Phytoactinopolyspora mesophila: one gene and its partner. The protein of the gene in region 1 interacts with the protein of each later gene in a pairwise test. Links are inferred from orthologs where the notes say so. Each region holds a gene or a part of one and is shown in the gene's direction. Other genes may lie near its edges.

Region 1 (3,313 bases):
TCGAAGTGACGATCGTGGCAAACGTCACCGACATCGACGACAAGATCTTGAACAAGTCGGCGGCCGAAGGTTATCCGTGGTGGGCGTGGGCCTATCAGAACGAGCGAGCGCTCGACGCCGCCTATGAGATCCTGGGCTGCACACCGGCCACCTACCAGCCCCGGGCAACCGGACATATTCCGGAGATGGTCGAGCTGATGCAGGAGCTGCTGAAGCGCGGACACGCATATGAGGGCACCGACGGCTCCGGCGACGTCTACTTCGACGTGCGGTCGTGGCCCGACTACGGTGAGCTGTCCGGCCAGAAGATCGAAGAGATGGAGCACGCCGCCGACGCCGACCCGCGGTGCAAGCGCGATCCACGCGACTTCGCCCTCTGGAAGGGCTACAAACCGCATGAGCCGGTCACGGCATCCTGGCCGACGACGTTCGGTCGAGGCCGCCCGGGGTGGCACCTTGAATGCTCCGCGATGGCGGCGAAGTACCTCGGCGAAGAGTTCGACATCCACGGCGGCGGTCTCGACCTGCGCTTCCCGCATCACGAGAACGAGCTGGCCCAGTCACGCGCGGCAGGCCAGCGCTTCGCCCGGTATTGGATGCACAACGCCCTGGTGACTCAAGCCGGCGAGAAGATGAGTAAGTCGCTCGGCAATTCGCTGCTGGTGTCGGAGGTGATCCGGCGGATCCGTCCGGTCGAGCTGCGCTATTACCTGCTGGCGGCGCACTATCGGAGCAACATCGAGGTCTCGGACGAATCGATGGCGGCCGACGCCGCCGCGTTCCGTCGGCTCGAAGGGTACGTGATCCGTGCCGCGGAGTTCGTGCCGGGTGTCGCGCCCGCTGACAAGGTCCCGCGTGAGTTCGCCACGGCGATGGACGACGATCTGTCGGTGCCGCAGGCGCTGGCGGTGCTCTTCGACTCCGTCCGGGCCGGCAACAGCTACCTTGCCGCCGACCAGCGCAGCGAGGTCGCGCGGAATCTCGCCGACGTCCGGGCCATGCTGGGTGTACTGGGGCTCGATCCGCTCGCCGAGCCGTGGGTCGGCCTGGATTCGGTGGGTAGCTCCGGCGACCGGCTGCGCCGCGTCGTGGAGGGTCTGGTCGACACCTTGCTGGAGCAGCGGCAGGAGGCGCGCAAGCGCAAAGACTTCGCCGCGGCCGACGCACTTCGGGACCGGCTCGGCGAGCTGGGTATTGTCGTAGAGGACGGACCGTCCGGAACACGGTGGGAGCTGGCTGACTGATGCCTGGAAATTCGCGACGACGCGGAGCGATGCGCAAGCCCGGCACCAAGAAGGGCATGCAGGTGGGCTCCGGTGGTCAGCGCCGTCGTGGTTTGCAGGGTAAGGGGCCTACGCCACGGGCCGAAGAGAGAACCAGCCATCCGGCGGCGCGACAGTCGGCGAAGAAGCAGAAGTCCGGCGCCACGCAGACGCCCCGCAGGTCGTCCACCGAGCGTGGTCGCCCGGGCACGACTGAAACCGTAGCGGGGCGCAACTCCGTCGTGGAGGCGCTGCGTGCCGACGTGCCGGTCAAAGCGCTGTACGTGGCTGAGCGGATCGATAACGACGACCGCGTGCGGGAGGTCCTGCGCATCGCGTCGGATCGCCGGCTTCCGTTGCTGGAAGCGCCGCGATCGGAGCTGGATCGCGTCACCGGCGGCGCCGTGCATCAAGGCCTGGCGCTCACGCTTCCGCCGTATCAGTACGCCGAGCCGGCAGACTTGCTCGAGACGGCTCATGAGGCTGGCGAGTCGCCGCTGGTTGTCGCGCTCGACGGCGTCACCGATCCGCGCAACCTGGGTGCCGTCGTCCGATCTTCGGCCGCGTTCGGCGCGCACGGCGTCGTGGTGCCGGAACGTCGCAGCGCTGGTATGACAGCGGGTGCATGGAAGACATCCGCCGGCGCGGCCGCGCGGCTTCCGGTCGCCCGAGCCGTCAACTTGGCCCGGCAGCTGCGCGCCTACCAGGACGCGGGCCTGTTCGTCGTCGGTCTCGACAGCACGGGTGAGATGGAGATCGCCGACGTCGCGGCGTTGACCGAACCCCTGTGCCTGGTGATCGGCTCGGAGGGAGCGGGCATGTCGAGGGTGGTCAGTCAGGCCTGTGACCTCGTGGTGAGAATCCCGATCACACGCGAGGTCGAGTCGCTGAACGCGGGTGTGGCGGCCGGCGTGGCCCTGTACGAGATCGCCCGTGCGCGTAGCTGAATCCGTCTCCTCAGTTCACTGAGCATGCCAGCGCATCGAATGCGCTATGCTTGCGGCTGCCCTCGCGGGGCTTGTGATGCGGGTCACCACCTGCCATCGCGGCCCGCTGAGGCAACGACCACCGTCGGCGGGGCGATCTCCGGCCGGCGCGCGAGCCGTGGAGGTACAAGGACGTGCCAGTCGAACGTATGCTGCCCACTCCCGAGTCCAAGGATCTGCTATCGCTGGTCAGGGACATCGCCGACTCGGAGTTGGCGCCCAGGGCCGACGCCGCCGAGGCGGCCGCCGAGTACCCGCGGGGGCTGGTGCGCCTCTTGGGTCGATCCGGTTTGCTCGGGTTGCCCTACAGCGCCGATTACGGCGGTGCCGAGCAGCCTTATCAGGTCTATCTCCAAATGCTCGAGGAGATCGCGGCGCGCTGGGCGACGGTAGCGCTCACCGTCAGCGTCCACACGCTCTCATGCTGGCCACTTGCCGCATACGGCACTCTCGAGCAGCGCAAGCGCTGGCTGCCGGATATGGTCGGCGGCGAGTTGCTCGGCGCGTACTGCCTCTCGGAGCCGCATGCGGGTTCGGACGCAGCCGCGCTGTCCACTCGCGCCGTCAGCCGCGGTGAGGACTACATCCTGAGCGGCACCAAGGCGTGGATCACCCATGGTGGGCATGCCGACTTTTACACGGTGTTCGCCCGTACGTCCGACGATGGTCCACGCGGTATCTCTTGCTTCGTGGTGCCTGCGGATTCCGAAGGGCTGTCTTTCGGTGCTCCAGAGAAGAAGATGGGCCTCACGGGCTCGCCAACCACTCTGGTGCACTTCGACGGTGTCCGTGTTCCCGGCGAGCGCCGAATCGGTGAAGAAGGCGCCGGCTTCGGGCTCGCGCTGGAGGCACTCGACTCCGGCAGGCTAGGCGTGGCGGCTATCGCCACCGGCCTGGCCCAGGCCGCGCTGGACGCTGCCGTGGCCTACGCGAGGCAGCGCGAGCAATTCGGCCGGCCGATCATCGGTCATCAAGGGCTGGGCTTCATGCTGGCCGACATGGCCGTCGCGGTGGAGTCGGCCCGCGCCACCTATCTCGTGGCTGCTCACCGGCGAGACGCCGGAT
Region 2 (3,313 bases), on another replicon or contig:
GCAGGGGACGAGGTCGTGCTCTTCGGCGACGGCACCTCGGGTGAGCCGACGGCGCAAGACTGGGCGCAGGCCTGCCGCACTATCTCGTACGAGATAGTCACCCGCTTCGCGCCGCGGCTGCCACGGACGTACATCGATCGCGAGGCGGCACTTTGAGCAAGCTCGTCACCGCCGGCAAGACCGCCGGAGCGGTCGGAGCGCTGCTTGGCGTCGCGACGGCAGGCGCGGCGGTGGGTTTCGCCGCGGAGCGTTACGTGATGGGCCGGTCGCTGCGCAAGGATGATCCCTATGCCGACGAGCCGTTCGGGTCGCTCCGCGGCAAATCACAGATCGTCGTCGCCGACGACGGCGCCCCGCTGTACGTCGAGGTGGACGAACCGGACGGGCCGGCCGACGTCACCGTTGTTTTCAGTCACGGATACGCGCTGACCCAGGATTCGTGGCATTTCCAGCGCCGGGATCTGCGCGGCCGTACCCGCCTGGTCTTCTGGGATCAGCGCAGGCACGGCCGTTCGGGAGGTGCGGCCGACGACGACGGCGACGAGGTGGTGGTCGATCGCGACACGATCCGTGCGGAACCTCGGCAGAAGATCGTCCGGGAACGGCTCGCTGCCGACTTGAGCGCGGTTCTGGACGCCACCACACCACGGGGGCCCGTGGTCTTGGTCGGGCACTCGATGGGCGGGATGACCATTCTGGCGCTGGCACTGGAGCGTCCGGAGCTCTTCGAGGATCGTGTCCGCGGCGTGGCGCTCATCGCCACCAGCGCCGAAGGTCTCAACGCATCGACTTTCGGCCTGCCCACGCCGTTCGGGCGGCTGGCTACTCGCTCGGCGCCGGGTCTCGTGGCCGCCTTGGCACGCCGGCCGGAGCTGATCGAGCGAGGCCGGCGCGCGGGTAGCGACCTCGGCTACGTCATCACCCGCCGCTACTCGTTCTCCCGGGGCGCATCGCCGGCTCTCGTGGAGTTCACCGCCCAGATGAATGCCTCGACGCCGGTGGACGTCCTCGCCGAGTTCCTGCCGGTGGTTTGGGGGATCGACGCGCACGCCGCGCTCCCGGTCCTCGCGGGTATACCCGGTCTGGTGATCGCCGCGGAGAACGACCATTTGACGCCGCTGCGGCACAGCCGTGACATCGCGGAAGGGCTCCCGTTGGCTGAGTACGTCGAAGTCGCTGACTCGGGGCACATGGTTTTGCTGGAACGCGCCGGGCTGGTCACCGACTACCTGGATACCCTGATCGAACAAGTTCGCCGCGGGCCGCGTCCTTCCCGGCGGTCCCGGGCCAGCGTGCTTGCGCTCTGGAGACGGAAATGATCGAACTCGACGTGGTGTCCGCCGACGAAATGGCCAGCTTGGGCACCCGGCTGGCGAAGTCTCTGCGGGCCGGCGATCTCGTTCTGCTTGGGGGAGCGCTGGGTGCCGGCAAGACCACCCTCACCCAAGGGCTGGGCGACGGGCTCGGAGTACGCGGGCCGATCACATCGCCGACGTTCGTCATCGCCCGGGTGCATCCGTCACTGGTGGACGGCCCACCTCTAGTGCATGTCGACGCCTACCGCCTCAGCGGTTGGGACGAACTCGAGGACATCGACCTCGAAGCGACCCTCGATGAAGCCGTGACCGTCGTCGAATGGGGCGAAGGGCTCGCGGAGGGCCTGGCCGGTGAACGCCTGGAGATACACATCGATCGCTCCGCGCATGCCGGCCACGGCGCCGGCGAGCCGCGCCGCGTTCGTATTGCGGGAATCGGCATCCGCTGGGACGACGCCCAACTGCGAGCGGCGTTGTCAGTGTGACGTGGTAGAAACGGCGACATCCGACATGGCGCCCAAGCGGTTGAACGGTGGTCGAGGCCCGAATGACATCTGTCGAGGAACAGCTCAGCAGCGGCGCCGAGATCGTCGACACCGACTTGAGCGAGCGTGACCTGCGGGCCGAGCTAGCTGGCGAACTCGACCACCCACGGGTGTTCCGCCGCTGCGACTTCACTGAGTCCGACCTGTCGAAAGCATGGCTGGTCGGGGCCACCTTCGAGGGCTGCCGGTTCGACAACGCGACCTTGGTCGGCGCGTACCTCGACGGCTCCACGTGGAAGGGCGGATCAGCGCCGAAAGCCCAGCTCAAACGGGCCGATGTGACAGACGCCACGTTCGAGGGCGTCGACCTCGCCAACACCAACTGGGCCGGTGCCATGGTGGCTGGGACGAAGTTCACCGGCTGCCGGATGATCGGTATCCGTTTTGACGACACCCGGGGTCTCGGGTGCCAGTTCTCCAGGTGCAACCTGATGCTCGCGACGCTGTCCGGGATCAGCCTCCGTGGGCAGACGCTGGAAGGCCTGCGGCTGGATGACGCCGTCCTCGCGGGGGCTGATCTGCGAGACACGATGTGGATCGACTCCCGGCTGCGCGGCGCCGAACTCCGCGCAGCCGAGCTCGACGGTGCCGACCTGCGCGGAGCTGACCTCGGCGAGTTTCCGCTGCAGGACGCACACAGGCTCGCCGGTGCCGTCATCTCCGGTAACCAGGCCGCGGTCATCCTCGGGCATCTGGGCATCGTCGTGCTTTCTTAGAGGCCTCGCTGTCAGGCGACTCCCATACTGCGCGGCCTCTAAGTCCCGCCGCGGCGGGCATTCCGGGAATCGTGCCCCTGGGCTGCCGGACTGCGTAAACGTCGGACGGCGAGCTCGGCACCAGCCCATCCAGGGCCCAACAGAGCGACATTGGCCACCCGATTCCAGGCGCACCACGTAAAGTTAACAATCGTGCTGCTCTTAGCCCTGGACACAGCGACGCCCGCGGTGACGGTCGCTCTACACAACGGGGACCGTGTCGTCGCCGAGTCGACCACCATCGACGCCCGCCGGCATACCGAATTGCTCGTCCCCGCCATCTTCGCCGCCCTTGCCACTGCGAAGGCGGACCGCCGGGAGATCTCCGAGATCGCGGTAGGCGTCGGCCCAGGGCCATTCACGGGTCTGCGGGTTGGGCTGGCCGCCGCGCTCACACTGGGCGCGGCGCTGGACGTTCCGGTACGCGGAGTTTGCAGCCTGGACGTCGTTGCCCACGGCGTGGTGGCCGGAGGTTTTCATGACGACGGCCCATTCATGGTGGCCACCGACGCGCGCCGCCGCGAGGTCTACTGGGCCGGATACGACGCCTCGGGCCGGCGAATCAGCGGCCCGGACGTCGGACCGGCCGCCGATGCCGGTGAGATTTCCCCGGGCCTACCCGCGGCCGGCGCGGGTGCCAGGCTGTATCCGGAAGCTTTCGCCGCTGCGCTGATGCCCGAGTACCCTTCCGCAGCCG

Evidence for each region.
Region 2: the proteins of rlmB (region 1) and tsaE interact in binary tests that used the Escherichia coli proteins (3 or more experiments, as listed by UniProt). The link is inferred for Phytoactinopolyspora mesophila from one-to-one orthologs.

The regions. Positions count from the first base shown.
Region 1 is NZ_WLZY01000004.1:312,314-315,626, forward strand. The notes cover bases 227-3,226. They hold rlmB (23S rRNA (guanosine(2251)-2'-O)-methyltransferase RlmB), read left to right. Parts: upstream 227-1,243; coding sequence 1,244-2,209; downstream 2,210-3,226. Other genes in these bases: cysS (cysteine--tRNA ligase), read left to right, coding at 227-1,244; F7O44_RS13825 (acyl-CoA dehydrogenase family protein), read left to right, coding at 2,383-3,226. Outside these bases: more of cysS, read left to right, coding at 1-226; more of F7O44_RS13825, read left to right, coding at 3,227-3,313. UniProt on the Escherichia coli protein: Specifically methylates the ribose of guanosine 2251 in 23S rRNA.
Region 2 is NZ_WLZY01000003.1:185,454-188,766, reverse strand. Bases 59-3,058 are described here. They hold tsaE (tRNA (adenosine(37)-N6)-threonylcarbamoyltransferase complex ATPase subunit type 1 TsaE), read left to right. Parts: upstream 59-1,315; coding sequence 1,316-1,801; downstream 1,802-3,058. Other genes in these bases: tsaB (tRNA (adenosine(37)-N6)-threonylcarbamoyltransferase complex dimerization subunit type 1 TsaB), read left to right, coding at 2,770-3,058; F7O44_RS10655 (pentapeptide repeat-containing protein), read left to right, coding at 1,864-2,577; F7O44_RS10665 (alpha/beta fold hydrolase), read left to right, coding at 153-1,319; alr (alanine racemase), read left to right, coding at 59-156. Also shown: more of alr, read left to right, coding at 1-58; more of tsaB, read left to right, coding at 3,059-3,313. UniProt on the Escherichia coli protein: Required for the formation of a threonylcarbamoyl group on adenosine at position 37 (t(6)A37) in tRNAs that read codons beginning with adenine.